3 regions of the Citricoccus sp. SGAir0253 genome follow, and region 2 is predicted to be linked to each of the others. Evidence: riboswitches for the same ligand, from Rfam matches in the RefSeq annotation. Region 2 holds a riboswitch; each other region holds the start of a gene.

The links. A riboswitch is a leader RNA that binds a small molecule or an ion and turns the genes downstream of it on or off. The one in region 2 is predicted to bind S-adenosylmethionine.
Region 1: it holds a riboswitch for S-adenosylmethionine, as region 2 does, so the genes downstream of both, E7744_RS12585 (acyl-CoA dehydrogenase) here and E7744_RS13640 (AMP-binding protein) in region 2, are expected to answer to the same signal.
Region 3: it holds a riboswitch for S-adenosylmethionine, as region 2 does, so the genes downstream of both, E7744_RS02110 (O-acetylhomoserine aminocarboxypropyltransferase/cysteine synthase family protein) here and E7744_RS13640 (AMP-binding protein) in region 2, are expected to answer to the same signal.

The regions. Positions count from the first base shown of each region.
Region 1 is NZ_CP039424.1:2,881,982-2,887,891, forward strand. It holds gene E7744_RS12580 (acyl-CoA dehydrogenase family protein) at 1-546, opposite strand, end outside; gene E7744_RS12585 (acyl-CoA dehydrogenase) at 626-2,029, opposite strand; SAM riboswitch class IV at 2,084-2,201, opposite strand; gene E7744_RS12590 (long-chain-fatty-acid--CoA ligase) at 2,410-4,047, opposite strand; gene E7744_RS12595 (TetR/AcrR family transcriptional regulator) at 4,150-4,878, shown strand; gene E7744_RS12600 (queuosine precursor transporter) at 4,904-5,731, opposite strand.
Region 2 is NZ_CP039424.1:3,120,812-3,126,721, forward strand. It holds gene E7744_RS13620 (ABC transporter permease) at 1-413, shown strand, start outside; gene E7744_RS13625 (rhodanese-like domain-containing protein) at 603-902, shown strand; gene E7744_RS13630 (OsmC family protein) at 1,031-1,732, shown strand; gene E7744_RS13635 (sodium:solute symporter) at 1,729-3,423, shown strand; SAM riboswitch class I at 3,475-3,579, shown strand; gene E7744_RS13640 (AMP-binding protein) at 3,591-5,738, shown strand; gene E7744_RS13645 (hypothetical protein) at 5,847-5,910, opposite strand, start outside.
Region 3 is NZ_CP039424.1:465,349-471,258, forward strand. It holds gene cobA (uroporphyrinogen-III C-methyltransferase) at 1-668, shown strand, start outside; gene E7744_RS02105 (FAD-dependent oxidoreductase) at 661-2,109, shown strand; SAM riboswitch class I at 2,319-2,431, shown strand; gene E7744_RS02110 (O-acetylhomoserine aminocarboxypropyltransferase/cysteine synthase family protein) at 2,437-3,765, shown strand; gene E7744_RS02115 (cystathionine gamma-synthase) at 3,767-5,002, shown strand; gene E7744_RS02120 (DUF1852 domain-containing protein) at 5,010-5,910, shown strand, end outside.

The DNA.
Region 1 (5,910 bases), 240 kb from region 2:
CAGCGAGCCGGTGGAGTAGTACTTGGTGCCGTTGAGCCGCCACGTGCCCCCGGCGTCCTGCACGAGCCGGGTGGTGCCCTCCCCCACCGCGTTGTCGATCTCGGTCACCGCGTTCCCGACGACGGCGCCCTCGCCCAGGCGGCGCAGCCACCGGTCGCGGAACGCCGGGTCCGGGTGCCCCAGCACGTTCTCCTGGTTGATCAGGTGGGCGCGCAGCGCCTGGGTCAGGTTGGAGTCCGCGGCCGCGAGCTCGACGATGAGCCCGGCCGACTGCGCGAACGTGAGCCCGGAGCCGCCGTACTCCACCGGCACCCGCAGGGAGGTGAAGCCCGCCTCGGCGAGGCGACGGACGGCGTCGCGGTCGATGATGCGCCCGGCCTCGCGCTCGGCGGCGCTCTCCGCGATGGAGGCGAAGACCGGGGCGAGGCGCTCGCGCACCGCCGCCAGGCGGGCGGCCTGCGCGGCGGCGTCCTGGGCGGGGTCGGTGGCGGTGGCGGTGGTCCCGGCGGTCGGGGTGGTCGCCGCGGGGTCGTGGGTCAGGGTCATTGCTCTGGTCCTTCCGTGGTGGTCTGGGGTCGGGGTGCTCGAGGGCAGGCCCGTCCGGGCGGACGGGTCCCGGACCGGCTCAGGGGCCGGCGGGGGCGGAGTTCCGGGCGGTGGAGTGGAACGGCGGGACGGTCCCGTTGAGGCGGTAGTCGCCGACCGCCCGGGTGCGGTAGACCAGCGGGGTGTGGCTCGCGATGGTGCGCGCGTTCAGCCAGTGCCGGTGCAGCTGCCGCGCGGCGTCCGTGGCCGAGGCGCCGCCGCACTCGAAGACCTGGTTGGTGGCCTCCAGCACCAGCTCGGAGACCACGAGGCTGGCCTCGGACAGGGCCACGTTGGCGCGGGCGTGGGCCTCGAGGACCACCGGGTCCTCCAGGTCCCGGTGGCCGCGCACCTGCCGGAAGGACTCCTCGACCACGGCCGCGGCGGACGTCACGACGTGCCGGGCGGCGGAGACCTTCGCCGAGACCGCGCCGATGACCTGGTGCACCAGCGGGTCCTCGGCGGGGGTCTCGGCCAGGGCGTGGTCGTAGGTGCGGCGGCGCGCCCGCACGAAGTCGGTGATCGCGGCCAGCGCCGCCGCCCCGATCCCGGCCTGCGTGGCGGAGAGCACCACCCACAGCACCGGGTAGGCCAGCACGCCCGTGGGGACGTTGAACTCCTGGGTCCGGTGGGCCCGCACGGGCACCCGGTCGAAGGTGGTGGTGCCCGAGGCGGTGAGCCGCTGCCCGAAGCCGTTCCAGTCGTCGATCCGGCGCACCCCCTCGTGGCCGGCGTCCACGATCGCGAACACCGGCCCCTCGTCCTCCCGGCCGGGCCGCGTGGCGGTCACGAGCAGGTGGTCGGCGAACAGCGCCCCGGTGGAGTAGAACTTGTCCCCCGTGATCTCGGCGACCTCTGGGCTCCCGACGGCCGAGGCGGCCTGGGCGGTGTCCGGATCGGCATCGGTCCACAGCACGGGCCGGGAACCGGCGGCCGGGGGGAGCTCCACGAGCGCGTTGCCGAAGATCCGCCCGGCCGCCACCTCCGCCAGCCACCACTCGGAGACCGCGCCCTGGGACTCGTTCTGGTGCTGCTCGGTGAACATGAAGTGCCCGTGCAGGGCCTGCGGGAGGTTCGAGTCCGCGGCGGCCAGGTCCACCAGCAGGCCGGCGAGCTGAGGCAGGCTCGCCCCGATGCCCCCGTGCTCGCGGGCCAGGCGGACGCGGGTGAAGCCGGAGGCGCGCAGGGCCTCGATCGCGGCGAAGGCCAGCTCGTGGTCCAGTTCCCGCTGGGCCGCCCCGGCCGCGATGGCCGCGAAGACGGGGGCGAAGTGGGCGGTGAGCTGGGCGTCCGTCGGGGCGCCCCCCGCGGTGGCGGCCCACAGGTCCGCGAAGGTGGGCAGGTCTCCCGGCAGCGGGGGCCCGCCGGCCAGCGTCGCGCTACTGCCGTCCGGGCGGGGCGTTCCGGGGGCGGCGGTGCGCTCGGGTCGGGTCGTGTCGGTCATGGTCGCCTCTCGGTCCGGGCACCACGCGAACGGTCCGGGCGTCGGGACCGCGGGGTGCCGTACTTGCCCGCGCCGCCATGCGCGACCGGGCCGAATCCTCACCTGGAGCACCCCACTACGGCGAGAGGGTTGCCGTCCGGCCAGCCAGGGCTTGTCACCGGATCTCGTGATTCTGCTGCCACCCTAGGGGGCGGGGCCCGTGGCCCCAAGGGCCCGGGTCATGTTTCGCCGTCCACCGTCACGGAGGCCGGCGCCCGGGGCGCACGAGGCCCCGTGTGACGTCCGATGACGTCACACGGGGCCTCGTGACGAGGGGGTTCCCTCCGCCCGCTGGCGCGGCCGTCACCACCCGGCCGGCGGCCCGGGGGCCGTCGTCCCGCTCAGGACCTCGCCGGGGACGCCGGCTCCTCGTCCCGGAGGGAGCGCAGCATGGTCTTGCGGATCTTGCCGGTGGCCGTGCGCGGCAGCTCATCCACGAACGTCACGCGGTCCGGCACCTTGAACCCGGCGAGCGACTCCCGGCAGTGGGCGCGGAGCTCCTCGGCGGTCACCGGCGCCCCGGCCTCGGCCACCACGAAGGCCACGGGGCGCTCGCCCCACTTGTCGTCCTGGACCCCGACGACGGCCACGTCGGACACCCGCGGGTGGGCGTGCAGCACGGACTCGACCTCGATCGAGGAGATGTTCTCGCCCCCGGAGATGATGATGTCCTTGGCCCGGTCCATCAGCTGGACGTAACCGTCCGGGTGCATCACGCCGAGGTCGCCCGTGTGGTACCAGCCGCCGCGGAAGGCCTCGGCGGTGGCCTCGGGGTTCTTGAAGTACTCCCGCATGACACCGTTGCCCCGCAGGACCACCTCGCCCAGGGTGGTGCCGTCCGCGGGCAGCCGGTTCAGCTCGGCGTCCATGACGGCGACCTCGCCGGCGTGCACCATCGGCACGCCCTGGCGGGCCATCAGCCGGGCCCGCTCGGCGGCGGGCAGCCCCGCCCACGCCGGCTGCGGCTCGCAGATGGTGAACGGCCCGTACACCTCGGTGAGGCCATAGACGTGCACGGGGGTGATGTTGAGCGCCTCGAGCGCCTCGATGACCGACGGCGGCGGGGCGGCCCCCGCGGTGGTCATCCGCAGCTCCCGGTCCAGGGGGCGGGCACGCCCGGACTCGTGGATCATGGCGCACACGACCGGCGCCCCGCACAGGTGCGTGATGCCCTCGTGGTCGAACGCGTCCCAGATGGCGTCCTGGCGCACCGCGCGCAGGCACACGTGCGTGCCGCCCGCGGAGGTCACCGCCCACGGCGTGCACCAGCCGTTGCAGTGGAACATCGGCAGCGTCCACAGGTAGCGGGTGGTCCCGGTGTAGCCGTTGTGGAACACCGCCCCCTGGGCCGCCAGGTAGGCACCGCGGTGGGTGTAGACCGCGCCCTTGGGCGGGCCGGTGGTGCCCGAGGTGTAGTTGAGCGTGATCGGCGACTCCTCGTCCTCCACCCGCCACGGCAGGTCCGGCCCGGCGGGCCCCTGGGCGAGGAAGTCCTCGTAGGCGAGGGCGCCGGCGTCGGTCCCGCGGGGGTCCGCGTGGCCGGCCTGGTCGTCCACGATCTCCACGACCAGCGGCCGGTGCGGCAGGTCCTGCACGACCTCGCGGACCGTGGCCGCCACGTCGCCGTCCGCGAGCACCACCCGGGCCTCGGAGTGCTCCAGGATGTACTCCAGCTCGCGGGAGGTCAGGCGCGGGTTGAGGGGGCTCAGCACGCCCCCGGCCAGCGGCACGGCGAAGTGGGCCGCGAGCATGGCGGGGACGTTGGGCGCGATCACCGCGACCGTCTGGCCGGGCTCGATCCGCGCCCGGAGGGCCTTGGCCAGCCGCTGCACCTCGGCCGCGAACTCGCGGTAGGTGGAGCGCCGCTCGCCGTACACCACCGCCTCCCGGTCCGGGAACACGGCGGCCGTGCGCCCGAGGAAGGCCAGCGGCGTGAGGGGTTCGTGGGCGGCGGGGCGGTCTTCGGCCAGGGCGGTCATGCGGTCCTCCGGGAGACGGATCGGTGATCTCCGTCACTATCCACTGATACTGGGTATCATGTCAAGCAACTCCGTCTCACCCGCCATGACCCGAGGAGCAGGATGGACCCGGCCACCGCCCCCAGCACGCTCGCCGCCCTGCTGCGGCTCCTGGACGCCCGCGGCTGGGACCGCACCACGGTGGACGACCTGGCCCGGGAGGCCGGGATGAGCCGGGCGACCTTCTTCCGCACCTTCGGCAGCAAGGAGGACGTGGTCTTCGCCGACCACGCCGCCATGCTCGCCCGGCTCGGCGACTTCCTCGACCGGACCGGGCACGACACCGCCTCGGCGCTGCGCGAGGGACTGCTGCTGGTGTTCCGCTACCACCTCGACGACCCGGAACGCACCCTGGCCCGGCACCGGCTGCTGCGCCAGTCCCAGGCCCTGCGCAACCGGGAGCTGCTGACCTCGCACCACTACGAGGCGGTCTTCCGCCGCTGGCTCCGCGAGCGACTCGCGGGCACGGCCGCGTCCGGCGACGGCGAGGGGAACACCGAGGGGGACGGGAGCGGCGTCGGGCACGACGTCGCCCCCGTGGCGGCCGCCCTGGCGGGCGCGTGCGTGGCCTTGCACAACAGCCACCTGCGCCAGTGGCTCCGGGCGCCCGACGACCGCGTGCTGGAGGAGTTCTCAGCCCGGGCCAGGCGGCTGATCCACGTGGTGCTGGAGGGCTACGGGGCGTCGCCCGGCGCCGCCGCGACGGCCCGGCCGGTCGCCGTGGTGACCGTGGTGGACCCGCACGCGGACACCGAGGAGATCGTCGACGCCGTGCGGCGGGCCCTGGGCTGAGGCGCCCGGGCGACCGGCGGCCCGGTCAGGCGGCCGGGGCGGCGGCCCGCCCGTACTCCGGCTCGGCGCGCTTGACGACCGCGATGACCCCCATGGTCACCGGCGAGAGCACGATCTCCACGAGGGACTTGAAGACGAAGCCGACCACCACGTAGTTGACGAAGGTGGGCAGGTCGGTGATGCCGATGACCCCGGCGGCGATGGAGCAGAAGACGAGCGTGTCCAGGAACTCGCCCACGAGCGTGGAGGCGGCGATGCGGCCGAACAGCAGCCGCTCCCCCGCCCGCCGCTTGAGCCGGACCATGATCCAGGAGTTCGCCAGCTGGCCCACGAGGAAGCCGAGCAGGGAGGCGAGCACGATCAACGGCACGGGCGCCAGGGTCCGGACGAGCTCGTCCTGGCCGTCGTACCACTCGGCCCCCGGCAGCGCGATGATGATCCAGTAGCACAGGGCGGCGAACGCCGAGAGGCCGAAGGTGGTGACGATCGCCCGGCGGGACGCCCGGAAGCCGTAGACCTCCGAGACCACGTCCCCCACGATGTAGGCCAGCGGGAACAGGAAGAAGCCGCCGTCGGTGACGATCGGCCCGAACGTCACGCCCTTGGACGCACCGAGGTTGGACAGGATCAGCACCACGGCCATCACCGCCGTGAAGATCGCGTACAGGCCGGTGCCGGTGGGGGCGAAGCGGGCGACGCCGGCGCCCGCCCCTTCCGCCCGGGCGGCGGTCCCGGGGGCGGTCGCCCCGGGGGTGGCGGCGGCCGCGCCGGCCGGATCGGCCGGCCCGGCGCCGTGGGCGGCTCCGGTGCGGGTGGGGTCGGCGGGCTGGACAGGGGGGTTCTGGGGGTTCACGACGGTTCCTCGAAGGTGGTGGTTCGCCTGGCGGTGGCCGGCTGTATTAGCACTCACGCGGTCCCGGACGCGGCGGTCGGCGGTCTCCACGACCCCGCACTCACCTGCTGCCCCAGGTGGCGCCGGAACGGCGCTCCATTCTCCCACAGGTCCTCCTCCCCCCGCCCCGGAGGCCGCCC
Region 2 (5,910 bases):
TCTGGATGAAGATCGGCGAGGACTCCAAGATCACGCTCATCGCGATCGGCGCGTTCTTCCCGGTCTTCACCACCGTGCACGCGGCGCTGCGCCACGTGGACCCGCACCTCGTGGAGGCCGGGCGGGCGTTCGGCTACCACGGCCTGCGGCTGCTGCGCACGGTGCAGCTGCCCGCGGTGACCCCGTCCGTGTTCTCGGGCCTGCGGCTGGCCCTGGCCCAGGCGTGGCTGTTCCTCGTGGCCGCCGAGCTGATCGCCTCCTCCATGGGACTCGGCTTCCTGCTGACGGACTCGCAGAACAACGGGCGGACCGACCGCTTGGTCCTGGCGATCATCCTGCTGGCCGTGATCGGCAAGGCCACCGACGCCGTCCTGGGCCTCGTGGAGAGGTGGGCGGTCCGGCGCTGGACCTGACCGGCCCCGCCGCCCCTCCCCTCCTCCCCGCCCATGACTTTGCGGGCAGAAGCCACCGGTGGATTCTGCCCGCAAAGTCGCGTCCTAAGGGTACTTGCATACCCCTGGGGGTATCTTGCATACTGGTTCCGACCGAACCCGTCCGAGACCCCGCGGCGCGCCGCGGGGCCCGCCGCCCCAGGAGGCCCCATGCCCGAGATCACCATCACCGATGCCAACCAGCGCCGCGCCCAGGACCAGGTGCTCGACGTCCGCGAGGACTTCGAGGTCGTCGAGGGGATGATCCCCGGCGCCCTGCACATCCCCATGGGCCAGCTCGGCGCCCGGCTCGGCGAGCTGGACCAGTCCCGCCCCGTGATCGTCGTGTGCCGCAGCGGCAACCGCAGCGCCCGCGTGGCCGAGGCCCTCAACCAGGCCGGCTACACCGCGGACACCATGGCCGGCGGCATGATGGCCTGGCAGGGCTCCGGGCTGCCCACCGACCGGTAGTCACCGCCGGGAGGCCCGTCCCGGCCCTGACGAGGACGGGCGCCCGGACGCGGGGCGTGGGCGCACGTCCGGACGCGGGGCGTCACCCGGACACCTCCCGTTCCCGGACGGGTCCTAGGATGACCCGCGTGCAGCCCCGATTCACCGAGACGCCCGTGGACAGCGAGTCCAAGACCCTGCGCGCCGCAGGGACCTGGACCGGACGACAGCAGACGCGGGTGGCGATCCGCGGCTTCGCCTTCACCGTGGACGAGCCCGAGGCGATCGGGGGCCGCGACGAGGCCCCCACGCCCATGGAGTACCTCGCCGGCGCCGTGGACGCCTGCATCACGGTCACGATCGACCAGGCCGCCGCCCGGCGCGGCCTCGGGCTGACCGGGATCTCCACCTACTCCCTGGCTCGCCAGGACCGCCGCGGCCTGGCCGGCACCGCGGACGTCCAGCCCTACTTCCACGCCTACCGCCTGCAGGTCTGCGTCGGCACCCCCGAGACCGACCCGGCGGTCCTGCGGGACTTCGCCGCCGCCGTCGAGCATTCCTGCCCCGCCGTGAACCTGCTGCGGGACGCGAACGTGGACCTGACCGTGGCGTGGTCCTTCGCCGCGCGCACCGTGGCGCACGACGCCGAGGCCGCGTGCAACCTTGCCCTCGGCTATCCCGTGCCGAACGCGCCCGTGGGCGCCCCGGAGCCTGTCTTCACCTGCGAGGACGCGGACGTGCGCCGAGGGCCCGACGGCGGCGCACCGGCCGGGCGGGCCGGCGCCCCGGGCACTGCGGGCGCGGCGGACGCGGGCACTGCGGGCGCGGCGGACGCGAGGGTGCGCGCATGACCGCGGCGGGGCTGTGGACGATCGCCTTGGCCCTGGCCTACACCGCTTGGCTCGTGCTCGGCGGGCGGATCGTCACGCGCCGCCGGGAGACCGGCCGGGGCGGGTTCTTCGTGGGCGGCCGCTCCTTCGGGCCCTGGACGGTGGCGTTCTGCATCACCGGCCTGTTCTCCGGCTCGTCCTACATCGCGATCGTGGAGCTGAGCTACCGGACCGGCGTCTCGGCGATCTGGTACGGCGTCGCGGAGACGGTGCAGGTGCTGCTCATCGCGCTGCTGCTGGTCAAGCCCCTGCGGGAGCGGCTCGTGGTGACGGTGACCGGCATCATCGGGGACCGGTTCGGCCGGGCCGCCAAGGCCGTGGGCTCCGTCATCACCGGGCTCACCTTCCCCATGTACTCCGTGGCCACCACGATCGCCTTCGCCTCCGCGCTGTCCGTGGTGACGGACCTGTCCCTGCCGCTGTCCGTGGCCGTCACGGCCGTGGTGCTGCTGGGCTTCCTGTCCTCCGGCGGGATGCGCTCGGTCGGGTTCAGCCAGACCATGAACGTCGTCATGATCGGGCTGATGTTCCTCGTGGGGCTGTGGGCCCTGCTCGCCGAGCCGGGGCTGGCCGGCCCCGGCGGGCTGGCCGCCTTCGCGGCGGAGCGCCCGGAGATGTTCGACCCGGTCAATGCCGGGACCTCGCTGATCGTGGCGTGGTTCGGCACCTTCATCATCAACGTCCCGCTGGCCCAGGCCGCGTTCCAGATGTCGATGTCCGCCCGCACCCCGGCCGACGGCCAGCGGGGCCTGCTGCGCGCCGCCGTCCTGGGCGCCCCGCTGCTCGTGCTCGGCGTGCTCGTGGGGGTGGCCGCGGCGATCGTCACCCCGGGGGGCGCGCTGCCGCTGGTCTCGATCGCCGAGTACGTCACCGGCACGGTGCCGCCCTGGGCGGCCGGCGTGTTCTTCGTGGGCCTGTGGGCCTGCGCCCTGGGCTGGGCCGGGCCCTGCCAGTTCTCCGGGGCCACCTCGCTGGGCCGCGACCTCGGCTCCGCGCTGCACCCCGGGGCCACCGAGGCGCAGCTGGTGCGCTACACCCGGGTGGCGCTCGTGGGGCTCACGGTGGTCATGGTCGCCTTCGCCCTGCTGCGCACCGAGGAGTCCGCGTGGTGGAACGTCATGGCGTGGACCCTGCGCAACGGCGCCACGCTGGCCCCCGTCCTCGCCGCGTTCGCCTGGCCCCTGGCCACGCGGTCCGCGGCCCTCGCCGCCATGCTGGCCGGCTTCGGCACGGGGCTGGCCTGGTACGCGGCCTCCGGCTTCCACCCCACCGCGTTCCTGCTCGGGCTGCATCCCGTGTGGCTCGGGATGGCCGTGAACCTGCTGGCCATGACCGCGGTGACGCTCGCGCGGTCCGAGTGGCGCCTCGCCGCGCCGGGCCGCCGCCGCCAGCGCGGGGTGACGGCCCTGGCCGGCGCCGGGGTCCTCGTGGCGCTCGCCGCGGTCGTCTGGCCGTGGCTCACCGCGAACGGGATGACGGGCCTGCTGCTCGGCGCCGTGGCCCTGTGCCTGTTCTCCGCTGCGGTGCTCCTGACCGAGGGCACCGGGACCCGCCGCGCCGCCGGGGGCGCCCGGGAGGACGCAGGCGCGGTGGAGCCCTCCTCCGCCGCGCCCTCCCCGGGGACGGCCGCCTCGGCACCGCCCGCCGCGTAGCACGCGGTCACCCGTTTCGCGCCCGGGGCCGGACCGGCCGTACAGTGGAGTCGACCATCCCGAGCGGCCGAGAGATCTGGCTCCGTGACGCCGCAGCAACCCGCGGGACCGGCAGTGCGCCGGCCCGCCAGGTGCTACCGCCAGATTCGATGGAAAGAAGGTTTCCCGTGCCTGTCCACGCCTCCGCACCGACCGTTCCCGCCGCCCTGCCCGCTCCCCTGCCGGCCGCCGTCGTGGACGCCGCCGACCCCTCCGTCCACCCCGGCCGCCCCGCGGGACTGCTGCACGGCGGCCTCGGGGACGGGTCGCCCGTCCGCGAGGAGGACCGCCTCGCGTTCTGGGACGCCGCCGCCCGCCGGCTGGACTGGGACACCGAGTGGCACACCGTGCACTCGATGACCCCCGCGGACCCGGCGGCCGAGCGCGGCCCGGAGATCCGCTGGTTCGAGGGCGGGCGCCTGAACGTCGCCGCGAACTGCGTGGACCGCCACGTGGCCGCCGGGCGCGGGGACAAGGTGGCCCTGTACTTCGAGGGCGAGCCGGGCGACCGCCGGGCCGTGACCTACGCCCAGCTGCAGCGCGAGGTCAGCAAGGCGGCCAACGCCCTGCTGGAGCTCGGGATCGGGAAGGGCGACCGCGTGGTCGTCTACCTGCCGGTGCTCGTGGAGACGGTCGTCATCACGCTGGCGTGCGCCCGGATCGGCGCCGTGCACTCGCTCGTGTTCGGCGGCTTCTCCGCCGAGGCGCTGCGCTTCCGCGTGGAGGACACCGGGGCGAAGCTGCTGGTCACCACGGACGGCCAGTTCCGCCGGGGCCAGGCCGTGCCGGTCAAGGCCAACGCGGACGAGGCGGTGTCCGGGGACAACGCGATCGAGCACGTGCTGGTGCTCGACCGCACCGGCCACACCGAGACCGGGGACGGGCCCGGGCAGATCTCCTGGACCGAGGGCCGGGATGTGTGGTGGCACGAGCTCGTGGACCGCCAGCCGGACACCCACGTCCCGGAGGCCTTCGACGCCGAGACGCCGCTGTTCATCATGTACACCTCCGGCACCACGGGCCAGCCCAAGGGCCTGGTGCACACCTCCGGCGGCTACCTCACGCAGGCCTCCTGGTCCCACGACTACCTGTTCTCGAACCCGGACGCGGAGCAGCGGGAGAAGGACGTGCACTGGTGCACCGCGGACCTGGCCTGGGTCACCGCGCACACCTACGAGATCTACGGGCCGCTGTCCAACGGCGTCACGCAGGTGATCTACGAGGGCGTGCCGAACGCCCCGCACCCCGGCCGGCACTTCGAGGTGATCGAGCGCTACGGCGTCACCAGCTACTACACCGCGCCCACCCTCGTCCGCTCGCTCATGGGCTGGTTCCCCGAGGGCATCCCCGCGCAGTACGACCTGTCCTCCATCCGCCTCGTCGGCACCGTGGGCGAGGCCGTGAACCCGGAGGCGTGGACCTGGGCCCGCACCCAGGTGGGCCGGGACCGCCTCGCCGCGCTGGACGCCGCCCTGCAGGCCGAGACCGGCGACGCCGGCGCCCGGGTGCCGCGCGACGGCTCGGTGGGCGTGCCCATGGTGGACACCTGGTGGCAGTCCGAGACCGGCGCCACCGTGCTCTCCCCGCGCCCGACGGACGAGCGCTTCAAGCCCGGCTGCGGGTCCCGCCCGCTGCCGGGCGTGGACACGGCCGTGGTGGACGACGACGGAGCCGCCGTCCCGGCGGGGGTGCAGGGCAAGGTGGTGGTCACCCGCACCGGCCCGGCCATGGCGCGCACCGTGTGGGGCAATCCCGCCCGGTACTTCAGCTCCTACTGGAAGGACTACGCCGAGCAGGGCTGGTTCCTGGCCGGGGACGGCGCCAAGCTCGACGAGGACGGGGACACCTGGATCCTCGGGCGGATCGACGACGTCATCAACATCTCCGGGCACCGGCTGTCCACGATCGAGATCGAGTCCGCGCTCGTCTCCCACCCGCAGGTCGTCGAGGCGGGGGTCTGCCCGGTGCCGGACGCGAAGACCGGGCACGCCGCCGTCGCCTTCGTGGTGGCCCGCGAGGGATACGGCGCCGCAGGCGGGGACGTGGCAGGGGCCGCCGAGGAGCTGCGCCACCACGTGGGCCGCGCGATCGGCCCCGTGGCCAAGCCCCGCGACGTGGTGTTCGTGCCGGACGTGCCCAAGACCCGCTCGGGCAAGATCATGCGGCGCCTGCTCACCCAGCTCTTCGAGGGCACCGCCCTGGGGGACACCACGAGCCTGCAGAACGAGCCGTGCGTGGGGCAGATCGCCGACGTCATGGCCCGCCGCCGGGGCTAGTCAGTCGGCCCGGACCGCCCGGGCCCCATCCCCGTCGGGAGCGACGGGAGGGCCCCTGGGCGGGGGCAGGGAGGGCACGGCCCCCGGCGGCGCCGGGGGCCGTCCGGGTCACTTCAGCAGGCCGCGGGCGGCCTTGGCCCACGCCTCCGTGACGTCCTCGGCGAACTGGATC
Region 3 (5,910 bases), 670 kb from region 2:
CCGCGGACGTCGTCGTCGCCGACCGGCTCGGGCCCCGGGAGCTGCTCGAGGACCTCGAGCCCGGCGTCCGGGTGATCGAGGTCGGCAAGGCGCCCGGGAACCACCTGGTCGGCCAGGACGAGATCAACGCCATCCTCGTCCGGGAGGCCCGCGCGGGCCACCTCGTCGTCCGCCTCAAGGGCGGGGACCCCTACGTCCTGGGGCGCGGGGGAGAGGAGGCCCGGTCCTGCCGGGACCACGGGATCGACGTGGAGGTGGTCCCGGGCGTCACCAGTGCCGTCTCCGTCCCCGCCGCGGCCGGGATCCCCGTCACGCACCGGGGCACCGCCACCGGGTTCACCGTGGTGACCGGCCACGAGGACCTGGCCGATCTGCCCGCGCGGCCGGACCACACCCTCGTCCTGCTCATGGGCGTCCGCCGGCTCGCACGGACCGCGGCCCTGCTGCGCTCCCGGGGCCTCGGCCCCGGGACGCCGGTGGCCGTCGTCGAGCGCGGCTGGATGCCGGACCAGCGGGTGACCATCGGCACCCTGGAGACCATCGCCGCCCAGGCCGAGCGCACCGGCGTGCGGAACCCGGCCGTCATCGTCGTGGGGGACGTCGTCCGGCTCAGCCCCTACGCACCCCCCGTCCTGCACGAGACCCCCAAGGAGCACATCCATGACTGAGACCGTCCCCACCCCCGCCCCGGGCCGCCCGCTTCGCCTGGCGATCATCGGCGCTGGACCGGCCGGCGTGTACACCGCGGACCTGTTGACCAAGGCCGAGCGGGACTTCGAGTTGAGCATCGACCTGTTCGACCGGTACCCGGCCCCGTACGGGCTGATCCGCTACGGGGTGGCCCCGGACCACCCGCGGATCAAGGGCATCGTCAAGGCCCTGCACAAGGTGTTGGACCGCGGGGACATCCGCTTCCTGGGCGGGGTGGACTTCGGCACCGACCTGACCCTGGAGGACCTGCGCCGCCACTACGACGCGGTCGTGGTCTCCACCGGGGCCATCCGGGACGCCGACCTCGACGTGCCGGGCGTGGACCTGGAAGGCTCGTTCGGGGCGGCGGACTTCGTGTCCTGGTACGACGGGCACCCCGACGTGCCCCGCCACTGGCCGCTGACCGCCCGGGAGGTGGCGGTGATCGGCAACGGGAACGTGGCCCTGGACGTGGCCCGGATGCTGTCCAAGCACGCCGAGGACCTGCTGGTCACCGAGATCCCCGAGAACGTCTACGCCGGGCTGGCCTCGTCCCCGGTGACGGACGTGCACGTGTTCGGCCGCCGGGGCCCGGCCCAGGTGAAGTTCACCCCGCTGGAGCTGCGCGAGCTGGCGCACTCGAGGGACGTGGACATCGTGTTGTACCCGGAGGACTTCGAGTTCGACGCGGCCTCGGAGGAGGCGGCCACCACGAACAACCAGGTCAAGACCATGGTCGGGACGCTGACGAACTGGCTGATGGAGCAGGAGGACCGCCCGGGCACGGCCTCGCGGCGGCTGCACCTGCACTTCCTGCAGCAGCCCGTGGAGATCCTCGGGGCCGACGGGGCGGTGGCCGGGCTGCGGATGGAGCGGATGGAACTGGACGGCACCGGCAACGTGACCGGGACCGGGGAGTACACCGACTACCCGGTGCAGGCGGTGTACCGGGCGATCGGCTACCACGGGTCCCCGGTGCCGGGGCTGGCCTACGACGCCGGCCGGGGGGTGGTGCCGAACGAGGCCGGCCGGGTGCTGGACGAGGCCGGGGCGGTGGTGCCGGGGGTGTATGCCTCGGGGTGGATCAAGCGGGGCCCGGTGGGGCTGATCGGGCACACCAAGGGGGACGCCCTGGAGACCATCGGGTGCCTGCTGGAGGACCAGCCGGGGCTGTGGACCGCCCAGGACCCGGACGAGCAGGCGATCCTGGACCTGCTCACCGGGCGCGGGGTGGAGTACACCACCTGGGAGGGGTGGCTGGCCCTGGACGCCCACGAGCTCGCCCTGGGCGCCGAGGCCACCGCCACCGGCCCCGTCGAGCGCGAACGCGTCAAGGTCGTCCCCCGCGAGGAGATGCTCGCGGTGTCCCGCCGGGACCCCGTGCCCGCCGAGGCGAGGGTCCTCGAGCCGGCGCGGTAGGCCACCCGGCCGGCGACGCGGCCGGCGACGCGGCCGGCGACGCGGCCGGTGCCGGGGCGTCACAACCGGTCACAAACCGGCCCCTGGCCTCGGCCGGAGCGCCCGGGCGCGGCCGTCCGGCCCGGAACGTCCGGGCGTGCCGCAATGTGACGCCCCGGCCCCCCGTCCGTTGGACTCCGGGGCGGCCCATCCAGTGGGATGAACCCACCACACCATCCAGAGCGGCCGAGAGATCTGGCTCGACGACGCCGCAGCAACCAGTCGGCCGGCCCCGGGACACCGGGACCGGCGGGCACGGTGCTACCGCCAGGATCGATGGAGGATCGAATGCATCACCACGCCACCCACCAGGTCCACGCCGGCTACGAGCCCGAGGCCCCGCACTGGCCGGTTGCCGTGCCCATCCACCAGACGGCGGCCTACCGCTTCCCGGACCACGCCACGGCGGCCGCCATGTTCCGGCTGGAGACCCCGGGCTTCACCTACAGCCGGACGGGCAATCCCACCGTGGCCGTCTTCGAGAACCGGCTGGCCGCCCTCGAGGGCGGGATCGGGGCCATCGGCACCGCGACGGGCCAGGCCGCCGTCGCCCTGTCCCTGCTGACCCTGCTGCACTCCGGGCGGCACCTGGTCGCCTCCAGCCAGCTCTACGGGGGCACCGTGGACCTGCTGACGGACACGTTCGCCGACTTCGGCATCGAGGTCACCTTCGCCGACCCCGCGGACCCGCCGGCCTGGGCCGCGGCGATCCGGCCGGACACCCGCGCGTTCTTCCTCGAGGCCATCACCAACCCCTTGGCCACCCTGCCGGACCTGCCCGCGCTGGCGGACCTCGCCCACGCCGCCGGCGTGCCGGTGGTCGTGGACAGCACGCTCGCGACGCCGGCCCTGTACCGCCCGCTGGAGCACGGCGCCGACGTGGTGGTGCACTCCGCGACGAAGTTCCTCGGCGGGCACGGCACGGTGCTCGGCGGGGCGATCGTGGACGGCGGGACGTTCGACTACGGCGCGGCCCCCGAGCGGTGGCCGCAGCTGGCCCGGCCCAAGGCCCGCTACGGCGGGCAGGCGCTCGTCGACCGGCACGGCCGGGGCGCGTACCTCGCGCTGGCCCGCAGCAAGTTCCTGCACGACCTCGGCCCGTCCCTGGCCCCGGCCAGCGCCGCGCAGTTCATCCAGGGCCTGGAGACCCTCGAGGTCCGCGTGGCCCGGCACGGGAGCACCGCCCTCACGGTGGCCGAGCACCTGGCCGGGCACCCCGCCGTCGGGCGCGTCCACCATCCGGGGATCCCCGGGCACCCCAGCGCCGCCCTCGCCGCGCGGGACTTCCCGCACGGCACCGGCTCGGTGTTCTCCTTCGACCTGGCGGCCGGACCGGAGGCCGTGGGCCCGTTCATCGACGCGCTGGAGCTGTTCCAGCTCGTGGCCAACGTGGGGGACGTGCGCTCGCTCGTCTGTCATCCCGCCACCATGACCCACTGTCGCCTCGCCCCGGACCGCCGCGAGGCCGCGGGGATCGGCGAGACCACGATCCGGCTGTCCATCGGGCTCGAGTGTCCGGAGGACCTCATCGCGGACCTCGACCACGCCTTGGCCACCGTGCCGGCCTCCGCACCGGCCGCCGTGCCGGCCTCCGCCCTGGCCGGGGAGGTGCGCTGAGATGACCCTCCTGGACCACACCGCGAGCACGGGCACCGCGCAGGGCACCCGGCAGGGCTTCAACACGACGGCGGTGCACGCCGGCCAGGAGCCGGACCCGCTGACCGGGGCGGTCGTGCCGCCCATCTACCAGACCAGCACCTTCGTCCAGGACGGCATCAACGTGCTGCGCGGCGGGCACGAGTACAGCCGCGGGTCCAACCCCACGCGCAACGGCTTCGAGACCCAGCTGGCGGCGCTGGAGCACGGGAGCCGGGCGTTCGCGTTCGCCTCCGGGCTGGCCGCCGAGGACGCCCTGCTGCGCTCGGTGCTGCGCCCCGGGGACCACGTGGTCCTGGGCGGGGACGGCTACGGCGGAACCAACCGGCTCATCAACGGCGTCCTCGGCCCGTGGGGCATCCAGAACACCCCTGTGGACATCACCGACCCCACGGCGGTCGCGGCGGCGGTCCGCCCCGGCACCACCGCCGTGCTGTGGGTGGAGACCCCCTCGAACCCCCTGCTGGGCATCGCGGACCTGGCGGCCTGGGCGGAGATCGCCCACCGGGCCGGGGCCCTGCTCGTGGTGGACAACACCTTCGCCTCCCCGTACCTGCAGCGGCCCCTGGACCTGGGCGCGGACGCGGTGGTGCACTCCACGACCAAGTACATCGGTGGGCACTCGGACGTCCTCGGCGGGGCCGTGGTGGTGGCCGACCGGGAGTACCGGGGGCAGGGACTGGCCGAGGCGGTCGGCTACCAGCAGTTCGCCGCCGGAGCGGTGGCCGGCCCGCAGGACAGCTACCTCGCCGCCCGCGGGCTGAAGACCCTGGGGCTGCGCATGGACCGGCACGGCGCGAACGCCGCGGAGCTGGCCGGCTGGCTGCAGGGCCGGCCGCAGATCGCGCAGGTCTACTACCCGGGGCTGCCGGAGCACCCCGGGCACGAGCTGGCCAGCCGGCAGATGGACGGCTACGGCGGGATCGTGTCCGTCCGGCTGGCCGGGGGAGAGGCCGCCGCGCGCGCCTTCGCCCAGTCCACCGAGCTGTTCGCGCTCTCGGTCAGCCTCGGCGGGGTCGAGTCCCTCATCTGCTACTGCTCCGAGATGACCCACGCCTCCGTGCGGGGCACGGCCCTGGAGGTGCCGGCCGACCTGGTCCGGCTGTCCGTGGGCGTCGAGGACGTGGCCGACCTGCAGGCGGACCTCGAGGCGGCGCTGGAGCGCGCCGCGGACCTGTCGGCCCCCATCCGAGCGTGAGGACAAGATGCACCAGATCACCCAGACCAAGGACTTCACGTTCGGCATCCGCACGACCCGCTTCGACGAGGACTACTGCCCCTCGTCCAGCTCGCGCGGCACGACGAACTTCGCGAACCTGGCCCGCGGCGAGGACCGCCGGCAGAACCTGCGCAACACCCTGACGATGATCACCGGCCGCCTCAACGACCTGGCCCACTGGGACAATCCGGGGCGGGACCGCTATGCCGTGGAGATCGACATCGTCTCCGTGGACCTGCACCTCGCCGGCGGCGACGACGGCGGCGAGGACGTGGCGTTCCCCCTGATCGAGATGCTCGACGTGGGGATCCGGGACACGGTGTCCGGCGTGCGCGTCGACGGGATCGTGGGGAACAACTTCTCGTCCTACCTCCGGGACTACGACTTCAGCGTGGTGCTGCCCGAACACCACGCGAGGGCGCCGCGGTCCAGCGTGCCCGACGACTTCGGGGACCTGCACGGGAAGCTGTTCACGCACTTCCTCGACTCCGAGGCCTACCGCGAGCGCTTCCCCCAGCCGCCCGTGATCTGCATCAGCGTCTCGAGCACCAAGACGTACCGACGGCTCGAGAACCACCACCCGATCCTCGGCGTCGAGTACGGGCAGGACGAGTCCTCCCTGACGGACCGGTACTTCGGGAAGATGGGGCTGCGGGTCCGCTACTTCATGCCCCCCGGCGCGGTCGCGCCCCTGGCGTTCTACTTCCGGGGCGACCTCCTCAACGACTACTCCAGCCTGGCGCTCATCGGCCTCATCAGCACCATGGAGGCGTTCCAGAAGATCTACCGCCCGGAGATCTACAACGCCAATGCGGCGGCCGGCCGGATCTACCGGCCGAGCCTGGAGAACCTCGACTACTCGGTGACGCAGATCGCCTACGACCGCG